Regions from separate parts of the Cyanobium sp. NS01 genome, predicted to be linked through region 3. Evidence: predicted binding sites of a transcription regulator. Region 3 holds the regulator's gene; each other region holds the start of a gene.
What was found. The regulator NtcA, encoded in region 3, controls nitrogen genes in cyanobacteria. The targets are predictions, from matches to a motif close to GTANCNNNNGNTAC.

Region 1 (3,268 bases), 1.1 Mb from region 3:
CACGTTTTCCGGCTGACTGTTGAAGCCCATCAGCCCGATCCGCCACACCTTGCCGGCCAGGGCACCGAGACCACCACCGACCTCGATGCCATGGGCGTTGAGCAGGTGCAGGCAGAAGGCCTTGCCATCCACGCCCTCGGGGATGCGCACCGTGGTGAGGGTGGGCAGACGCAGGTGCTCAGGGGCATGCAGGGAGAGGCCCAGATCTTCCAGGCCGGCCCAGAGCCGCTCGGCGTTGCGGCGGTGGCGGGCCCAGGCCTGCTCCAGCCCCTCCTCGGCCAGCAGCCGCAGGGCCTCGCGCATGCCGAAGTTCATGTTCACCGGAGCGGTGTGGTGATACACCCGGTCGCTGCCCCAGTAGCGGTTCAGCAGGGTGACATCGAGATACCAGTTGGGCACCTTGCCCTGGCGGGCTGCCATCTTGGCTTCAGCCCGGGGCCCCATCGTGAACGGACCCAGCCCGGGAGGGCAGCTGAGACCCTTCTGGCTGCAGCTGTAGGCCAGATCCACCTTCCAGTCATCGAGGTACACGGGCACGGCACCAAGCGAGGTGACCGTGTCCAGCAGCAGCAGGCAGTCGTGGGAACGGCAGAGGTCGCCGATGCCATCCATCGGCTGGCAGATGCCCGTGGAGGTCTCGGCATGCACCATGGCCAGCACCGCCGGCCTGTGCAGCTTCACGGCCGCCTCGATCTCCTCGTAGGTGAAGGCCTCACCCCAGGGCCGCTCGATCGTCACCACCTCGGCGCGGTAGCGACTGGCCATGTCCACCAGCCGCAGGCCGAAGTAGCCCTTCACGGCCACCAGCACCTTGTCACCCGGCTCGAGGGTGTTGGCCAGGGTGGCCTCCATGGCGGCGCTGCCCGTGCCGCTCATGGGGATGGTGAGCCGGTTGTCGGTCTGCCAGGCGTAGCGCAGCAGCTCCTGCACCTCACCCATCAGCTCCACGTACAGCGGATCGAGGTGGCCGATCGGCGTACGGGCCAGGGCCTGCAGCACCGTGGGGTGGGCATTGGAGGGCCCTGGGCCAAGCAACAGACGATCGGGCGTGGCAATGGGCCCGAGCGCACGGCGATGGGCGTTGTTGACGGAGGGCAGCGCAGACAAGGGGCCGGGGGAGGAAAAGGTGAACGTTCGGACTCAGATCCTGACAGTCAGCCTACGAAGCACCACCGCAGGCCAACCGTCAGGAGGATGTCGGGAGGATTCAGCGGGCGCGCACGTTGCTGGCACCCAGCCCACGGCAGAGGTGCTCGAAGGGCGGGCGCACCACGGCGGCCAGGGCCGAGGGGTCAGCGTTGGCTTCGGCGGCCAGCAGCTCGCACACCACATCGCCCATCAGCGCAATGCTGCGCACCGTGGGGCCGGTAGGCACCCCGAGGCTCTTGTAGGTGTCGTCGAGGCCGTTGAGCACCCGCTCGTTGAGGATCGAGGCATCAGCGGCCACCAGGGCATAGCTGGCGTAGCGCAGGAAATAGTCCATGTCCCGCAGGCAGGCCGAGAGGCGGCGGGAGGTGTAGGCGTTGCCACCGGGCAGGATCAGCTCGGGGTCATCGAGCCAGAGCCGCTGGGAGGCCTCGCGCACGATGGCGGCGGCCTCGCGGTTGATCAGCTCCACGGCCCGCAGCCGCAGGGCCGATTCGGCGAAGTAGGCATTGATGCGATCGATCGCATCCCGGTCGAGGTAGCGGCCCAGCTGGTCGTAGAGGCCGATCAGACCGGTGATGGCATCGCGCATGGTTCGAAAAGTTCGACGCACCTGCGGCGGAAGCTAGCACTCATGACTGGCCAGAACCCAGGCGTAGGGCGCGATCTGGCCGATCTGAGAGAAACAGTTACGCAAGCAGGCCTGGAACTTCGGTAGCAAGCGCTACAGGTTGACGGTTGGCGGGCTCCCTACCTTCCGGCCACGCCGCCAAGGGCCGGCACCACCCCTGCATTGCTCCATGGCCAAAACCGCTCAGGACGTCCTGCGTCAGATCCAGGACGACGGCATTGAGTTGATCGACCTCAAGTTCGTTGACCTGCATGGCAAGTGGCAACACCTCACTGTCCACAGGGATCTGATCGACGAGGACGCCTTCACCAGTGGGGTGGCATTCGACGGCTCATCCATCCGCGGCTGGAAGGCCATCAATGAGTCGGACATGGCGATGGTGCCTGACCCGGCCACGGCCTGGATCGACCCCTTCTACAGCCACAAGACCCTCAGCCTGATCTGCTCGATCCAGGAGCCGCGCAGCGGTGAGCCCTACGGGCGCTGCCCGCGCGCCCTGGCCCAGAAGGCGCTCGAGTATCTGGGCTCCACCGGCATCGCCGACATGGCCTACTTCGGGCCCGAGCCGGAGTTTTTCGTGTTCGACGATGTGCGCTTCAACTCCGGCAACGGCAGCAGCTTCTACAGCGTCGATTCGATCGAGGCTCCCTGGAACAGTAACCGTCAGGAGGAAGGGGGCAACCTGGCCTACAAAATCGCCCTGAAAGAGGGTTACTTCCCGGTTGGTCCCAACGACACGATGCAGGACATGCGCAGCGAAATGCTGCTCACCATGGCCAGTCTGGGGGTGCCGATCGAGAAACAGCACCATGAGGTGGCCACGGCGCAGCACGAGCTCGGCATGAAGTTCGCCGAGTTGATCCGTGCCGCAGACAACGTGATGATCTACAAGTACGTGGTGCGCAACGTTGCCAAGAAATACGGCAAGACAGCCACCTTCATGCCCAAACCGGTGTTCGCCGACAACGGCAGCGGCATGCATGTGCACCAGAGCCTCTGGAAGGGAGGCGATCCCCTGTTCTTCGGTGAAGGCACCTACGCCAACCTCTCCCAGACGGCCCGCTGGTACATCGGTGGCCTGCTGAAGCACGCCCCCAGTTTCCTCGCCTTCACCAATCCCACCACCAATAGCTACAAGCGTCTGGTGCCCGGTTTCGAGGCACCGGTGAACCTGGTCTATTCCCAGGGCAACCGCTCAGCAGCCGTGCGGATTCCGCTGACCGGCCCGAGCCCCAGGGCCAAGCGCCTGGAGTTCCGCTCCGGCGATGCCCTCTCCAATCCCTACCTGGGCTTTGCGGCGATGTTGATGGCCGGCATCGACGGTATCAAGAACCAGATCGACCCCGGCGACGGCACCGACCTGGACCTGTTCGAGCTCAGCGCTGAGGAGCTGGCGCGGATCTCCACGGTGCCGGCCTCCCTGAATGGGGCGCTCGAAGCCCTCGATGCCGACAAGCACTACCTGATGGAGGGTGGCGTGTTCAGCGCCGA
Region 2 (3,268 bases), 280 kb from region 3:
GGGGCTTCGCGGGGGATGGGCAGGGAGGTGACCCCGCCGTCCGCCATGGCCGCCGTGCTCTGGCGCAGCTCGGCCGCCAGGGCCGCCAGGTCGTCGGGGCCGTCAGGCCAGAGCACGAGCTGATCCCGCTGGCTTCCCGTGAGGGCCAGCCAGTGGTTGAGCCGCAGTTTCACACCGCAGAGATCGAGCTTGCGGCGCAGGCAGAGGGGAATGCAGCGCCAGTTCCCGACGAAGTCGCGCTCGAAGCCGAAGCAGTGGGAGCAAGGATGGGAGCCTTCAGGAAGCATCGTGTCTCCACTGGATCAGGGCACGCAGCTGATCCAGCAGCGCTCCGCTCTGGACCAGATCTGTGGCGCGGGCCACGCCTGCAGCCAGATCCTGGCAGACACCGCCATACCAGAGATAGGCCCCGGCATTCCAGATCAGGGCGGTGGCCAGGGGCCCCTGGCCACCGAGAGCGGCCAGGGCCTGCTCGCGCCAGCTCTCGAGATCCTGCCAGAGGGCATCGTTGTCGTAACAGCCGTGGTCGCGCGGGTGAAGGATCAGGCGCTCCCCATCACCTCCCTGGGCCCGGGCCGTGATGCAGGCGCGGCTGATCGGCAGGTCGGTGCTGCCCTCGAGGCCTTTCACCGTGATGGCCATCGCCTCGCCGGCCAGTTCCAGGGCCTTCCAGGCCCGGCTTTCGGTGGGGGGATGCACGAAGCCGCTCACCAGCAGGTGGGGGCCCTGATGGGCGGTCCAGAGCAATTCGAGGCTGGCCACGGGGGGGCGCTTGCCCAGGTCGTCGCGGATCGGCGTGAGGCTCTCCGCCAGCGGGAAGTGGTCCGGTTGGTGCACCAGGGCCAGGCGGTGCTGCGTCAGCCCTGCCTGCACCGTGGTCAGGTCCAGCCCCTGCAGCTCCAGCCCCAGGGCGGCGAACAGCTCGATGGCCGGCACGCCATATTTCACCGGCATGCGGCCCCCCCCCTGCAGTACCACGGGCAGCCCGGCCGCACTCAGGGCCAGGGCGGTGAGCGGATAAATGGGGGCCGTGCGGGTGCGGCCGTCAAAGGGCATGCCGAAGCAGAGGGCAGGCTCGGCACTGCGCAGGCTCGGCCCCAGGCGCCGGTAGACATCCAGCATTCCGGCCAGTTCCTGGGGCTCGGGCCGACGGATCCGATGGGCGATCAGAAAGGCGCCGATCTGGGCCGGCGTGGCCTCTTCGAGCAGCATCAGTTCCAGCGCGTGGCCGGCCTCCTCCCGGCTCAGCCCCCGGCTGGTGTGCTCGCCACTGCCCACCTTCTGCAGATAGTGCTTGAAACGCTCACGGCCAGACAGAAGCTCCACAGCAGGGGCATGGCCGTTCAGTCCGGTCTCAGGCGAGGCGTTGGGCAGGGTGCCGGAAGGGAGCGCCATCAAGGGCTGAGGGGAGGGGGCAGCGTGGGCCGCACGGGCTGCATGGTCGAGAACTCCATGCTGTCACCAGTGATCGTCCAGCGTGTGCCCCACCGAACAAAGGCCAGAACGGAAAAAAGTATCAACCGACACTGAAGACATCCTGAAGATTGGCACCGGGGCCAGGCGGCTTCGGTTCGGTACCAACCGCTGCATCCCGATGGCCCCCTGGCTGGAGACAGTCGACCCTGAGACCTGGGTGCGCCGATGCGATTTGCTGCCTGCTGCGGGCTTCTGCTCGGATGCCTGCATGGTCTGGTGAGCCTTGAGCTGCGGCCCAACAGCGTCGTTGAGGCGCCTGGATCAGCTCTGGTGGGGGCCTGGAGCCCTGCCCCCCCAGCCGGCGCCGGCTTCTGAATCCCCTCATCCAGCTTCGATACTGGAGTTTGTTCTTCGGCAGCTCCGCCATGGCCACTCCGCTGCAGGCCACCCGTAGCGCCAGCTCCCCCCTCGGCGTCGCCCTCGCCTTCGTCGGCATGTTTGTGGTGGGGTCCCTGGGGGTTCAACTGCTGGCCGGTCTGCTACGCGACGCGGCGCCTGCCGCCTCCGCCGGGCGAGCCGCCTCGGTGGTGGCCCATCCCGCCACCCTCTGGAGTGCCCTGGGGGAGCGCTGAGGCCAGCCAGGTCAGGGATAACAGATCCGTAACGACCACGACACCCGGTCCTGCCCCGCGCCTGCAGGATCAGTGAAGGTCTGTGATTGCAGATCCCAGCTCATCTCGAAGGGGAGACGCAGCGCCATGGCGCTGCCCTCCCATTCCGGACAACGCATCCCTCATTGGCGTTCACCGGCCTCATCCCCTCCCGACCGATGGGGTGAGGTGTGGTGGTGCCGTGGGGTCCTGTTCACGGCCGCGTTGTCTGGGCGTGCCTCCGGTGCGCCGCTTCCCTCTTCCATGAGCACTCCCACGACCCCTGAAGCGACCACTCCCAGCTCCGGCCTCACCAAGGTGGAGCAGGCCAAGGCCGATCTCTGCGGCCTCGATCTGCAACCCCAGCTGGCCGAGCTGGCCGCTGCCGGCTGGGACAGCCTCGACGAGGCCACCCTCACCATCCGGCTGAAGTGGATGGGCATCTTTTTCCGGCCCGTCACCCCCGGCCGTTTCATGCTGCGGCTGCGACTCCCGAACGGCGTGGTCAGCGCTGAGCAGCTGGAGCTGCTCGCCGAGGCGGTGGATCGTTGCGGCGAGCACGGCAGCGCCGACATCACCACCCGCCAGAACCTGCAGCTGCGGGGCCTGCTGTTCGAGGACATGGCGCCGCTGTTGGAGGCCATGGAGCGGGTGGGCCTGACCAGTCGCCAGTCGGGACACGACAACCCGCGCAACATCACCGGCAACCCCCTGGCCGGCATCGATCCCGAGGAGATCGTCGACACGCGTCCCCTCGTGCAGGCGATTCAGGCGCGGCTGTTCCAGCCGGATGGCCCCCGCAACCTGCCGCGCAAGTTCAACGTGGCCGTCGGCGGTGCTCCCGACAGCTTCCTGCTCCACAACGACCTCGCCTTCCTGCCCGCCCATCACGCCGGCGAGCTCGGCTTCACCGTGATGGTGGGCGGCTTCTTCTCAGCCCAGCGCAACGAACTCGCCATCCCGCTCGGCCTGTGGCTGCGGGCTGATCAGCTGCCTGATTTTGCCCTCACGGTGCTGTTGCACTTCGAGCAGAACGGCAATCGCAAGCTGCGCAACAAGAGCCGGCTGATGTATCTGATCGATGAACTGGGGCTTGAGACCTACAGGGACACGATCAAGGCGGCCTATGGGGCGTTGGCCGGCGGCGAGGCGATGGCCTCGCTCCAGCCCCACGACGGCACGCACCTGGTGACACGGGCTCC
Region 3 (3,268 bases):
TCACCTCACCGGCGGCCACCACCCGCCGATTCGGACGCAGGTCGGGGAAGGCCAGCACCTGTCTCTCGCCGCGCAGCACGTTGGCGGCCGAGAGGATGCTCACCACCCAGGTGCCGGGTCGAGCCAGCAGCCCCTCCAGACGGCTGATGTCGTTGCTGGGCACCAGCAGGATCTGCCGATCGACCGCCTCCCCCGGCAGCACGCGCCGGAAGGCGTTGAGGTTGGCCTGCTGCAGCAACGCCGTGATCACCTCCTGGGCCTGGCCGGGGTTCTCCAGCTTCACCTTGGCGCTGGCCAGGGACTGGCCGGTGGTGATCACCACGTCGCCGCGCCGCAGGGCGATCAGGTTGTTTTCGAGCTCACGCAGCTCCTGGGCCCCTGCTGCGATCCGTTCCCGCACTGCGGCCAGTTCAGCCTCGGTGCGCTGGATTTCAGCGTCCCTGCCCCGCACCACCTCGCTGAGGCGAGCGCGTTGACCCTCCAGGCTCCGGTTCTGTTGTTCGAGCGCCACCTTGTCGCGCTCCAGCCTGGCCCGCTGGGCCTGCAGGGGGGCCAACTCCTTGCGCAGGGCGGCGCTGCGCCGCTCGGCCTGGGCCAGCTCCTGCTGCACCTTGCGCTGGCCGGCCTGAGCCCGGGCCACCTCCGCCTGGCTGGTGCTGAGGCGCTGGCGACTGGCCTCGAGCTGGCTGCGGGTGCCACTGAGCCGCTCCTCCAGCTGGTCGAGCTCGAACAGTCCCGTGCGCAGGCGCTCACTCACCAGCAGCATCAGCCCGAGGGACATGGCACTGATCAGGCTGCCTGTCAGCACCGTGATCAGCACGGCGGTGCGCCGCGGCCGCAGCTTGAACAGACTCAGCCTGGCCTTGCCGACCCGGCTGCCCAGGCGGTCGCCCAGGGTGGAGAGCACGCCGCCGAGAACCAGCAGCGCCAGGATCAGCAGCCAGCCCGACACAGGTGTCCTCGTATGGAGCCAGTATCCCGCCTTGGCCGCTGGGCTTCAGGCCGATGTCAGCTGAAGCGCTTGGCCAGGGCGATCGGATCGAACACGGTGATCTTCTTGCGGTCGATCTGAACCAGCCCTTCGTTGCGCAGGTCTCCCAGCAGGCGGGTGATCGTCACCCGGGTGGAGCCAATGGCCTCGGCGATGGCCTGGTGGGAGAGACGCAGGTCGATGGTGATGCCCTCCGAACCCGGCACGCCGAAGTCGCGGCAGAGCACCAGCAGAAAGCTCACGAGCCGCGAACTCATGTCGCGGTGCGTGAGGGTCTCGATCATGGTTTCGGTCTGCAGGATCCGTGAGGAGAGCCCCTGCAGCAGCAGCAGGCCCACGCTGGCGTCCTGTTCGATCGCCTTGCGCACAGAGGTGGCCGGTGCGCTCAGAAGCTCCACGCGGGTGAAGGCGATCGCGTGGTAGAAGCGGTCTGAGCGCTGGCCAGTGAGCAGGGAGAGCACCCCGAACAGGCTGTTTTCCCGCAGCAGCGCCACGGTGATCTCCTCTCCGGATTCGTACACCCGCGAGAGGCGAACGGCTCCGCGCCGCAGCAGGTAGACCCGCTCGGCCGGATCCCCCGGGAAGAAGATCGTCTTGCTGCGCTCGATCGCCTCGACGCTGCTGCCTCCCAGGGCCCGGATCACCTCCAGCAGGGTCTGGTTGCCCTGGCCGGCGGCCCCCATGCCGCCCACCACCCCTGGTGCACCGCTGCTGGGTGTGTTGGCCGTACGGCTGAACCCGCGTGTGGCGCCAACCATGGCTGGGTCAGGCATATGGGCGGACCCTATAGATGCGATGGGGGCCCCCATGTAGCAACAGGCACCTTTTGGGGGCCGGTGAGTCCGGGCGCACCGGCGTGCGTGTGGGTGGACCCACCACAGGTGGTGGTTGTGCCCAGCGCTACGCCACGCGACCGCTACATTCAGTCCTGCGTCGCTGCAGGGTCCATGGCCGCCAGTCTCTCGAGCAGCCCCGGTTCCGGAGTCCGGCTCGAGGTGGTGGGTTCCGCGCCTGCCGAGGCCGCTGTGCACACGGCCCATCGGCCCGTGGCCCCTGTGGCTCTGCCTGCGGCGGCCCTTCCGGCGACCGTGCGTCCGCTGCGCCGGCTGGCCCAGCCGGAGGGCATGCTCCAGGTCCACACCGCCCCGTTCCGGGGCAGTGTGGCGGCGGTGCTCAGCCTGGCCCTGCGCAGCGCTGGCCTCGGCAGCCGGGTGCTGGTGAGTCAGCTGCTCAAGGGTGGGGTGGAGCAGGGGCTTGCCGCCAGCCCCTGGCTCTGCGGCCGCCTCCAGTGGCTGCGGCCGGCCGTGGCCACCTGCCTGGCCGAACCGGCTCCAACCCATGGCGGCGAGATCCTGGAGGCAGTGCAGGAGGTCTGGGCCTTCAGTCGCCAGCAGCTGCTCCACGGCAGCGTCGACCTGATGGTGCTCGATGAACTCGGCCTCGCCGTGGAGCTGGGCTACCTGCCCCTCCAGGAGGTGCTCACCACCCTGGAGCTGCGGCCCCCCCACCTGGATGTCATTCTGACCGGACCCTCCATGGCACCTGAGCTGATGGCCCTGGCTGACCAGGTCACCCAGCTCCGCCGCGGCTGTTAGGCCGGCCTCCGATGCTCAAGAACGACCGTTGGATCAAGCAGCAAGCGTCCGGCGGCATGCTGGAGCCCTTCCAGGGCACGCTGGTCCGCCACCTCGACCCCGCTCAGGCCAGCAGTCCGGTGCTCAGCTTCGGCTGCTCCTCCTACGGCTACGACCTGCGCCTCTCGCCCCAGGAATTCCTCATCTTCCGCCATGTGCCCGGAACGGTGATGAACCCCAAGCGCTTCAATCCTGCCAACCTGGAGCCCGCATCCCTGCACGAAGATGCGGATGGGCGGTATTTCATCCTGCCCGCCCATTCCTATGGCCTCGGGGTGGCTCTTGAGCACCTCAGGGTGCCGCCCAACATCACGGTGATCTGCCTGGGCAAGAGCACCTACGCCCGCCTGGGCATCATCGTCAACACCACTCCCGCCGAGGCCAGCTGGGAGGGCCACCTCACCCTGGAGTTCAGCAATTCCTCAGGGGCTGACTGCCGCATCTATGCCGATGAAGGCATCTGTCAGCTGCTCTTTTTTGAGGGTGATCCCTGTGAGACAACCTACGGCGACCGGGCAGGAAAGTATCAACACCAACCTGAACGCGTGACCCTGGCCAGGGTGTGAACCCCTCTTGGGACCTCATTCAGGGGGCCAGTCTGGCCTTGTGCAGGCGGCTGAGCTCGTACCATTCGGCAACCTGA

Region 1: a site for NtcA is predicted at 1,861-1,874, ahead of glnA (type I glutamate--ammonia ligase). Genes of this name have one in related genera too.
Region 2: a site for NtcA is predicted at 1,514-1,527, ahead of CyaNS01_RS14055 (anthranilate phosphoribosyltransferase family protein). Genes of this name have one in related genera too.

What each region holds. Positions count from the first base shown of each region.
Region 1 covers NZ_CP047940.1:1,286,442-1,289,709, forward strand. The annotation lists gene CyaNS01_RS06645 (nucleoside deaminase) at 1-23, shown strand, start outside; gene CyaNS01_RS06650 (alanine--glyoxylate aminotransferase family protein) at 1-1,107, opposite strand, end outside; gene CyaNS01_RS06655 (allophycocyanin subunit beta) at 1,208-1,738, opposite strand; gene glnA (type I glutamate--ammonia ligase) at 1,947-3,268, shown strand, end outside.
Region 2 covers NZ_CP047940.1:2,692,261-2,695,528, reverse strand. The annotation lists gene CyaNS01_RS14060 (nitrate reductase associated protein) at 1-287, opposite strand, end outside; gene CyaNS01_RS14055 (anthranilate phosphoribosyltransferase family protein) at 277-1,395, opposite strand; gene CyaNS01_RS14050 (hypothetical protein) at 1,642-1,791, shown strand; gene CyaNS01_RS14045 (hypothetical protein) at 1,842-2,048, shown strand; gene CyaNS01_RS14040 (ferredoxin--nitrite reductase) at 2,331-3,268, shown strand, end outside.
Region 3 covers NZ_CP047940.1:2,411,427-2,414,694, reverse strand. The annotation lists gene CyaNS01_RS12700 (DUF3084 domain-containing protein) at 1-952, opposite strand, end outside; gene ntcA (global nitrogen regulator NtcA) at 1,009-1,674, opposite strand; gene CyaNS01_RS12690 (cob(I)yrinic acid a,c-diamide adenosyltransferase) at 1,939-2,586, shown strand; gene dcd (dCTP deaminase) at 2,598-3,191, shown strand; gene thyX (FAD-dependent thymidylate synthase) at 3,211-3,268, opposite strand, start outside.